3 regions of the Rhizobium sp. NFACC06-2 genome follow, and region 2 is predicted to be linked to each of the others. Evidence: riboswitches for the same ligand, from Rfam matches in the RefSeq annotation. Region 2 holds a riboswitch; each other region holds the start of a gene.
The links. A riboswitch is a leader RNA that binds a small molecule or an ion and turns the genes downstream of it on or off. The one in region 2 is predicted to bind thiamine pyrophosphate.
Positions count from the first base shown of each region.

Region 1: linked by a shared signal. The riboswitch ahead of thiB (thiamine ABC transporter substrate binding subunit) and the one ahead of F3H58_RS08275 (ABC transporter permease) in region 2 are both predicted to bind thiamine pyrophosphate.
Region 3: linked by a shared signal. The riboswitch ahead of thiC (phosphomethylpyrimidine synthase ThiC) and the one ahead of F3H58_RS08275 (ABC transporter permease) in region 2 are both predicted to bind thiamine pyrophosphate.

Region 1 covers NZ_FMVA01000004.1:197,006-200,264, reverse strand. Annotated here, with positions in the region: gene thiP (thiamine/thiamine pyrophosphate ABC transporter permease ThiP) at 1-279, opposite strand, end outside; gene thiB (thiamine ABC transporter substrate binding subunit) at 299-1,312, opposite strand; TPP riboswitch at 1,352-1,462, opposite strand; gene F3H58_RS09745 (VOC family protein) at 1,508-1,900, opposite strand; gene F3H58_RS09740 (ABC-F family ATP-binding cassette domain-containing protein) at 1,999-3,259, opposite strand, start outside.
Region 2 covers NZ_FMVA01000003.1:304,619-307,877, reverse strand. Annotated here, with positions in the region: gene F3H58_RS08285 (alpha-glucosidase) at 1-179, shown strand, start outside; gene F3H58_RS08280 (pilus assembly protein TadG-related protein) at 205-1,494, opposite strand; TPP riboswitch at 1,714-1,816, shown strand; gene F3H58_RS08275 (ABC transporter permease) at 1,941-2,726, shown strand; gene F3H58_RS08270 (ABC transporter substrate-binding protein) at 2,723-3,259, shown strand, end outside.
Region 3 covers NZ_FMVA01000004.1:355,795-359,053, reverse strand. Annotated here, with positions in the region: gene thiC (phosphomethylpyrimidine synthase ThiC) at 1-1,261, opposite strand, end outside; TPP riboswitch at 1,356-1,467, opposite strand; gene F3H58_RS10475 (acyl carrier protein) at 1,650-1,901, shown strand; gene F3H58_RS10470 (acyl-CoA dehydrogenase family protein) at 1,901-3,082, shown strand; gene F3H58_RS10465 (amino acid--[acyl-carrier-protein] ligase) at 3,087-3,259, shown strand, end outside.

The DNA of each region.
Region 1 (3,259 bases), on a different contig from region 2:
CAGCCTGATGATCCAGATCCTTCCCGGAAACTCGCGCCGACGACAAAGCGCCAGCGCCACCGGCAGGCCGAGAACAATGGAAAGAAGGGTGGAAAGCGTTGCCTGATAAAGCGTGAAACGCAGAATGCGCAGCGTATAGGCATCCATGATGCCGGCAGCGGACGCGCCGGCATCAAAGGACAGGAGAGCCGCAGCCGCGAGCGCCATGAACAGGAAAACGGCGGCAAAAGCCGCCGTTCCGAAAATGATCGACCGCCGGTAATCGCGACGCAGCATCATGCGCGGGTGTGCCTCTTCCTCAATTCATGCTCATGGCGGCAAGCCATTCATCGATCCATGCCTTGCGGTTCTTCGCCACCTCTTCCGGATCCATCAGAAAAGTCTTCTGCGGCACCACGAGTTTCGAAAACGCCTCCGGCAAGGGCTTCGAGGTTGCCGCAACCGGCATCATCCAGTTATTTTCCGGAATGGCATCCTGAAAACCGGATGTCAGCGTGAAAGCCAGGAACTGCTTTGCCAGTTCCTTGTGCGGCGCGTTTTTGAGGAGACCGGAAACCTCGATCTGGATGTAATGTCCTTCGGAAAAGGCGGCGGCCTGATAACGATCCGTTTTTTCAGCGACCATGTGATAGGCGGGCGAGGTGGTGTAGGAGAGCACCATCGGCACCTCACCCTTGGTGAAGAGGCCATAGGATTCCGACCAGCCCGGCGTAACGGTGAGAATGCGCTTCCTGAGCTTTTCCCAGGCCTCCGGGGCCTTATCGCCGTAAACCGATTTCACCCATAGCAGAAGGCCAAGCCCCGGCGTGGAGGTGCGCGGATCCTGAATGACGACTTTCTGCGAGGGGTCGCCTTCCACGAGGTCTTTCAGGCTCGTCGGCGGGCTTTTCACCGTCTGCGTATCATAGATGACAGCGAAATGGCCGTAATCATAGGGAATGAAAACATCGTCCGTGTAGCCGCCCGGCACTTTGGCCGCCGATGCATCGATGCCGCTGACATCGAATAGACCGGTCTGTTTTGCTTCCGCGACAAGATTGGTGTCGAGGCCAAGCACGACATCCGCCTTGGACCCCGCCCCTTCAAGCTTCAGACGATTGAGCAGCGCCACGCCATCGGCCACGCCGACGAAATTGACCGTGCAGTTGCAAACCTTCTCGAAGGCCTCCTTCACCTTGGGACCGGGACCCCATTCGGAAACGAAGCTTTCATAGGTGTAGACGGTCAGTTCCTGTCTATCCTGTGCGACGGCAAGACCGGGCAGAAACAGCGAGGCGGCAAAGAGAGAATTCAGGAAAAGACGACGGCGCACGGGTATCTCCTCAAAAAAACGATCGGGAAATAGCCGCCTGCGTTAAAGCCGTCTAATCCCTCCGCCGGTATGAACCGGATCAGGTTCTTCGGGTTGGCAAGCCTCTCAGCCTTTTGCACCCAAGCGCAAAAGACACCCCGTTAGATCAAGATGATGGTGTAGTCCCGCCGTCCCTTATTGGCAAGATGGCCGAGGTCAGCCCTGTTCCGTCATATGCACCAGTTCCCAGACGTGCCCGTCGGGATCCTGAAAGCTGCCGGCATACATGAAGCCATGGTCCTGAACAGGCTTCCAGCCGCTGCCGCCGGAAGCAAGCGCCGTGGCGATCATCCGGTCGATTTCCTCCCTGCTTCCGGCGGAAAGACAGGTCAGAACCTCGGTGGTTCGGGTCGCGTCGGCAATGTCGCCGTTGATGAAATCGCGGAAACGTCCCTCCTGGAGAAGCATCACGAAGATATTCTCTTCCACGATCATGCAGAGCGTGCGGTCATCCGAATATTCCGGGTTGAAGCTGAAACCGAGAGCAGTGAAGAAGTTCCTTGATGTCTCGATATTCTTGACCGGCAGATTGACGAAAATCATGCGCATTTTCACAACTCCTCCAAACGAACGCCGGCATAGAACGGCAATTCTGCCTTTCTGTCAAAGGCCGAAGGAGGACCGGTCAAACGGGGAACTGATTGCCTTCAGCCCTCCAGTTCCTCGCGCAGCATTTCCAGTTCCAGCCATTCTTCTTCCATGGCCTCCAGCTTGTCGCGCAGCTTCGACATTTCCTGCGCGAGTGTGTTGAAGGCCGCCGGGTCCTTTGTGAAAAGCTCCGGATCGGCCATGCGCTGCTCGCGTTTTGCGATTTCGCTTTGCGCCTTTTCCATCTCCTTCGGAAGATTTTCGAGCGCGAATTTCTGCTTGAAGGAAAGCTTGCCCTTGGCCTTTGAAGGATCCTGCGATGCAGAGGCCGAAGGTGCGGCCTTCGCCTTTTCCTGTTTCTCAGCCTTGCGTTTTTCTTCGGCCGCACCCTTGCGCTGCGCCATCATGTCCGAATAGCCACCGGCATATTCGATCCATCGTCCGTCCGGCTGATCCGGATTGACGGGCGCGATGGTGGAGGTGACGGTGCGGTCGAGGAAATCGCGGTCGTGGCTGACGAGGATAACAGTGCCGGAAAAGCCCGCAACGATTTCCTGCAGCAGATCGAGCGTTTCGATATCCAGATCGTTGGTCGGCTCGTCGAGGATCAGAAGATTGGTCGGCCGCGCCAGAATGCGTGCCAGAATAAGGCGCGCGCGCTCGCCGCCGGAAAGGTTACGGATCGGCGTGCGAGCCTGTTCCGGCTGGAACAGAAAGTCTTTCATGTAGCCCGTCACATGCTTCAATTCGCCGTTGACCAGCAGATTTTCGCCGCGGCCATCGGTCAGATAATGCGCGAGCGTATCGTTGGGATTGAGATCCTCGCGTTTCTGGTCGAGCGTCGCGATTTCCAGATTGGTGCCGAGCTTCACCGTGCCGCTATCGGGCTCCAGCTGGCCGGTGAGCATCTTCAGAAGCGTGGTTTTACCGGCTCCATTCGGGCCGACGAAGCCGATGCAATCGCCGCGATGGACGCGCAGCGAAAACGGCGCGACGATCACGCGCTCGCCGTAAGCCTTGGTGATGGCCTCGGCCTCGATGACCAGCTTGCCGGATTCACGTCCTTCGGTAACGGTCGCCTGCACCGTGCCCTGAGGTCCCTTGTGGCCGCGATATTCCGCACGCATGGCCTGAAGCTCGCCGACGCGGCGCATGTTGCGCTTGCGCCTTGCGGTCACGCCATAACGCATCCAGTGCTCTTCGCGCTCGATGGCCTTACCGAGCTTGTGCTGCTCCAACTCTTCTTCTTCCAGCACCTTGTCGCGCCATTCCTCGAAATGGGCAAAACCGCGATTGAGACGGCGCGACTGGCCACGATCC
Region 2 (3,259 bases):
AAACGCAACGCTCGCTCTATCTTCCGGGCGACGGCGAATGGGTGCACCTGTGGAGCGGCGTGCACTCTCCCGGCGGACAGGACGTCACCGTCGAAGCGCCGCTCGGCGAGCCGGCGGTGTTCTATCGTGCAGATAGCTGCCATCGGCCGCTGTTTGAAGAGCTTCGTACCATCGGCTGAAAGATGGCCGAGATCGTCCCTGCCATCACCCCGTCAGGCGGGGTGATGTGATGGCCTTTTTGAAAAGGGCGGTCATTGCATCGCTGATGCCCTGCGATGGGCTGACCTCGAAGAACAGGCCCGGCGAAGCGCATTGCTGCATGCGTGCACCGATTTCCGGCTGAAAGGGCGCGATCCAGCTATTGTACCAGTCATTGGTCGGCAGCGGCAGATAGGTGGTATAAAGCACGGCGATGCGAAAACCCTTTTCCTTCAGCTTCGTGCAATATTTGATATCGATCGGTTCCTGGCAGCGGCCGCTGGTCGTTTTTTTGGTGCAGGCGGATGGCTTGTAGCTATCGCCGACGCCGTCTGACACGAAGAAGACGATCTTTTCGGGGCTGGCTGAACTTGCACCAGTGCCCGAACTGCCGATCCTGTCGCCAATCTGGGTCAGTGCCCGGTCAAAATCGGTCTGCTGGTCGTTGTTGAACCCCTGCTTGGGGATCGACATCAGGTCGACTTCAGCGGCTTTCTTCTTCGCGGTCGCCAGATCCGAGGTCAAGGGAACGACTTCGAGCAGCTTCGTATCTTCCGCTTTCTCTCCGAAGGAGTAAACCGCCATACGATATTGATTGCTGCTTTTGCGCATGGACTTCGCCGTATCCATCAGGCTTGCCGTGGCCTGCGCCACCACATTGATGCGCGTCGTGACCCCGAGGCTTTTGGCTTTGTAGTAATAGCTATTTGTATCGACCACCCCGTTTTTCACGATGTGACAGGCGAAAGCGCATTTGTCGCTTGTATTGGCTACCATGGTGGCAACGTCGGTTGGCGTCGCGCCGACACCCATCGAGGGGGTGTTATCCAGAAGGACATAGAAGTCGCTGAATGTTTCCGTCTCGTATTTTGCCGTCGCCTTGCCCGAAATGGTGATCAGATCCTCTCCGAGTATCCGTGAAAGCGTGGTGCCGACGGATGCCGTGAAATTGACCGAGGATTCGATGGCATTACCGTGCTTGATCACCGACACGTCAAGAGACAGGAGCTTGTAGTCGGGATTGGCCCGCTCGTTGCTTTCAAAGAATGCGGAGGCTTCATCAGTGCCAAGCGAAATGACACCGTCGCCCGACATTTCCTTTGCCTTGTGAACGCTCGACGACGTATCGGCAACCACCGCAAGCGCCGCGGCATCCGCCGCCATCTGCAGGTCCGATTTGACGGCCATGCCACGCGTTATATCAAGGGCCACGCCGGCGGCCCCAATCAGCGGCACCATCAATAGGGCGCTGAGAATGCCGAAATTTCCCGATTTATCCTGCCAGATGTTCTTCAAATTCGCCCCCGGAACTTTTCCCCGGAGCGAAAGTTAGCCGAACAATATTGAAAGGCAGTTTCAAGAGATAACTAATTTTCGATAAATCTAATTTCCTTAATAACTAATACGCCAATGGGAGATGCGCACCAGCGCGAGGCCGTTCAGGCATTCACGATCACGCCTGACGACGGATCGGCGGCGGGACGTTGACATTTATGAAACTTGACCTACAAAACAAACTCTTCCGAGGGGAGCACCGAACGGTGCTGAGATGGCGATGAGCCGGACCCTTGAACCTGATCCGGGTCATGCCGGCGTAGGAACGGAACTGCCGCGCCAGGAGGCGCTGCCCTTTCTCTTCTCCGCTTTGCCTGATCTCCGAGATTGTCACATCTGGAGACGAATGATGATGCTGAACCCTTCCGCCCTTCGCACACGGTGCGTCTGCGTCTGAGGTCCGGCTGATGCGTGCCACCCATGCGCTAAACGGTGTCGGTCTTCTGCTGGTTTTCTGGCAGGCGGGAACGTGGCTGTTTTCACCGCCCCGCTACATCCTGCCATCGCCCGCCTATGTTGTCGGCGCTTTCTGGCGCCAGCCTGGCTTCCTGTTCGGGCAGGCGCTGATAACGCTCGGTGAAATGGCGCTGGGGCTTGCGGCGGGCATCACCGCCGGCATTCTCGTCGCTTTCACGATTGCCGCCATCCCGCGCCTCGGCCGCCTCGTCTGGCCCATGGTTCTGGTGTTGCAGGCCTTTCCGGTCTTCGTGCTCGCCCCCATCCTCGTCCTCTGGTTCGGTTTCGGCATGGCTTCGAAAGTGGTCATGACGACGATCATCATCTTCTTCCCTGTGACCTCCGCTTTCACTGACGGGCTCAACCGCACCGATCGCGCCATCCTCGACGCCGCCTCGCTGACGGAGGCGAGCCACTGGCAGATCCTCACCCGGTTGCGTGTGCCGCTGGCGCTGCCCTCGCTCATTTCCGGTCTCAGGGTTGCCGCGCCGCTCGCCCCGCTCGGCGCCGTCATCGGCGAATGGGTGGGCGCATCGGCCGGGCTTGGGTTCGTGATGATCCAGTCCAATGCCCGCATGCAGACCGACATCATGTTCGCCGCCATGGCCATTCTCGCCATCATTGCGGTGCTACTGCGGCTCATTGTCGACCGGGTGACCGCCAATCTGACCCCCTGGGCCAAGGAAACAGAACACACCATTCCTTTCAGATCTTTACGGAGACTTTCGGTACCATGAGACGAACTCTTCTTTCCCTCGTCGTCGCGGCGGCAAGCGTACTTTCACCTATGCAATCGCATGCGGCAGACAAGCTGACCGTGTTGCTCGAATGGTTCGTGAACCCCGATCATGCGCCGATGGTGATCGCCAAGGAACGCGGCCTGTTTGCCGATGCGGGGCTAGAGGTGGAACTGGTTCCGCCCGCAGACCCCTCCGCCGTGCCGCGTCTCGTCTCGGCCAAACAGGCCGATATAGGCGTGCACTACCAACCGAACCTCTATCTCGATCACGATGCCGGCCTGCCGCTCGTGCGTTTCGGCACGCTGGTCGAAACCCCGCTCAACACCGTCACCGTTCTGGCCGATGGCCCGATCAAGAGCCTGAAAGACCTGAAGGGCAAGAAGGTCGGCTTTTCCGTTTCCGGCTTCGAGGATGCCATGCTGAAGCGCATGCTGGAAAAGGACGGTCTGACGAAGGACGATGTCGAACTCATCAACGTCAACTTCTCGCTCTCGCCGTCGCTGATCGCCGGCAAGGTGGATGCCACGCTT
Region 3 (3,259 bases), on a different contig from region 2:
TGATCTTGTGCATCGGCACATGGCCGGGGCCTTCGATCATCACCTGGCAATCCTTCGCCCAGGCGATCTGCGTCAGCTCACCGAGCGTCTCCAACTCCGCGAATTGTGCGGCGTCATTGGCGTCGGCAATCGAGCCGGGACGCAAGCCATCGCCCAGCGAGAAGGAGACGTCGTAAACGCGGCAAATGTCGCAAATCTCGTCGAAATGCTCATAGAGGAAGCTTTCCTTGTGGTGATGCAGACACCACTTGGCCATGATCGAGCCGCCGCGCGAGACGATGCCGGTGACGCGGTTGACGGTGAGCGGGATGTAATGCAGCCGCACGCCAGCATGGATGGTGAAATAATCCACACCCTGCTCCGCCTGTTCGATCAGCGTATCGCGGAACACTTCCCAGTTCAGGTCTTCGGCAATGCCGTTGACCTTCTCAAGCGCCTGATAAAGCGGCACCGTGCCGATCGGCACCGGCGAATTGCGGATGATCCATTCGCGGATATTGTGGATGTTGCGACCGGTAGACAGGTCCATGACGGTATCCGCACCCCAGCGGATCGCCCAGACCATTTTCTCCACCTCTTCCGCCATGGAGGAGGTAACGGCGGAATTGCCGATATTGGCATTGATCTTGACGAGAAAATTGCGGCCGATGATCATCGGCTCAAGTTCCGAATGATTGATATTGGCAGGGATGATGGCGCGGCCGGCCGCCACTTCCTGACGCACGAATTCCGCCGTGACGTAGTCAGGGATATGCGCCCCGAAACTCTCGCCGTCACGCACAAGCTTTTCCCTGGCCGCCTCGCGCCCGAGATTTTCGCGGATGGCGATGAATTCCATTTCCGGTGTGATGATGCCGGCCCGCGCATAGGCAAGCTGGGTCACGGCTTTACCGGCCGTGGCTCTGAGCGGCTGGTGGCGCACGGAAAATTCAGGCGTCAGGCGTTCGCCGGTGGCAAAGCCGTTATCCTCCGGCTTGACGTGCCGGCCGTCATAGGCCTCGACATCGCCGCGCGCCACGATCCAGTCATGACGCAGACGCGGCAGACCCTTTTCAATCAAAACGGTATGCGAAGGATCAGTATAGGGACCGGAGGAATCGTAAACCGTCACCGGCGGTTCACCCGCCGTCGGATGAACGGCGATCTCGCGCATCGGCACGCGGATATGGGGATGTAAAATGCCGGCTTTGTGGATTTTGGTAGAGGCGGCATGCGGCCCCGTAGTAACCGACAACGGGATATTCTTGGCAGCGATATTCATCTTGAGGCTCCAAAGTTTGACAGTGGAGACCCAGTTCGAGCCGGAATGATGGAAAATACCGCAGCGCCGACAGCGCAATGCACACGCCAGCCGACCTTCGGTCTTTGCACCGTCCCTACGCCAGTATGAACTGGATCAGGTTCAACGGGTCACTGCGCATGAAAGCAGAATCTCAGCCCCTTGACGGGACACCCCTGGTGAATGGCCACAGCAAAAAACACCGACCGGCATTTGTCAAGGCCGACGATCCATGCTTGGCAAAGGTGCGGGAATGGCGCATGCTGCCGTTAGTTGTAATTAACCTAACGGTTTAGGCGAATATTATCGTTTGCAACGTAACGATAAGCACAAACCATCCTGATGTGAAATTCATGGGAGATACGTCGGAATGAACGCGACTATTCGTGAAATACTGGCCAAATTCGGCCAGCTTCCAACCCCTGTCGATACGATTGCAGATGAAGCCGATCTTTATGCGGCGGGCCTTTCTTCCTTTGCATCGGTGCAATTGATGCTCGGCATCGAAGAAGCATTCGATATCGAATTCCCCGACAATCTGCTGAACCGCAAGTCCTTTGCGAGCATCAAGGCCATTGAAGACACCGTTAAGCTCATTCTGGATGGTAAAGAGGCAGCCTGATGAACGTCACCGTAGCGCCGCAGGATGAAACGCTGTCCGCGCGCGCGGGCCGTGTCGCGGCAATTGCCGCCAAACACGCGGATGAGGTGGATGTCACCGGCCGCTTTCCGCAGGAAGCCGTTGATGCGCTGCGACAGGAACGCCTGCTCGGCATCCAGGTCCCCTCTTCGCTAGGCGGCGAAAGCGCTTCCTTACAGGAAATCGCCGATATCTGCGCCCGGCTCGGCCAGGCCTGTTCAGCAACCGCGATGATTTTCGCCATGCACCATATCAAGGCATCCAGCCTGGTGGAACACGGCGAGACGAGCGCATGGCATGCCGGCTTCATGAGCCGCATCGCCAGCGAACAGCTTCTGCTCGGCTCCGCCACCACCGAAGGCGGCATTGGCGGCAATCTGCGCAACTCCATCTGTGCAATCGAAGTCGAAGGCGATTTCTGCCGGCTGGAAAAGGACGCCACCGTCATTTCCTATGGCAGCAATGCCGATGCGATCCTCATCACCTCGCGTGCCCACAAGGATGCCGCGCCCGCCGATCAGGTGATGACGGTCTTTCTGAAAAACCAGTACACGCTCGAAAAGACCCATGTGTGGGATACGCTTGGCATGCGCGGCACCTGTTCGGATGGCTTCCTGTTTCGTGGCGAAGCACCGGCGGCGCAGATATTCCCGAAGCCTTTCGCGGAAATCGCCGCACAATCCATGCTGGCAAGCTCGCATCTTCTCTGGAGCGCCGTCTGGTATGGCATCGCCTCGGATGCGGTGTTGCGCGCCCAGTCATTCGTCAGGGCCGCGGCGCGGAAATCGCCCGGCACCGCCCCTCCGGGCGCGATCCGCCTTGCCGAGGTTTCCACCAAGCTGCAGGTCGTCAAATCCAACATCATCGCCGGCATCAAGGCTTACGAAGACACCAAGAGCGACCCGGAAAAGCTGATGTCCATGGCCTTTGCCGTCGCCATGAACAATGTGAAGATCTGCTCTTCGGAGACCATTCTGGAGATCATCGATCACGCCATGCTGGTCTGCGGCATCATGGGTTACAAGAATGGCACGCCCTATAGCCTGGGCCGACACCTGCGCGACGCACACTCTGCCCGGCTGATGATTTCCAACGACCGCATTCTCGGCAATTCCGCCAATCTCCTGCTGGTTCACAAGCAGGACACCAGCCTCTTGGGATAAGACCATGGACATGCAAACATCGTTTCTCGATCGACTGTTCGAAGAAGGCCTGCTGATTGAAACCGGTGTGGACGGTCTTTATGGACGCAGCGGCCAGTTCGAGGATGTCATTGCCGCCTTCGAGCGGCTGATCGACCGCACGGGCGGCGCTGACGGCGCCGAAGCGATCCGCTTTCC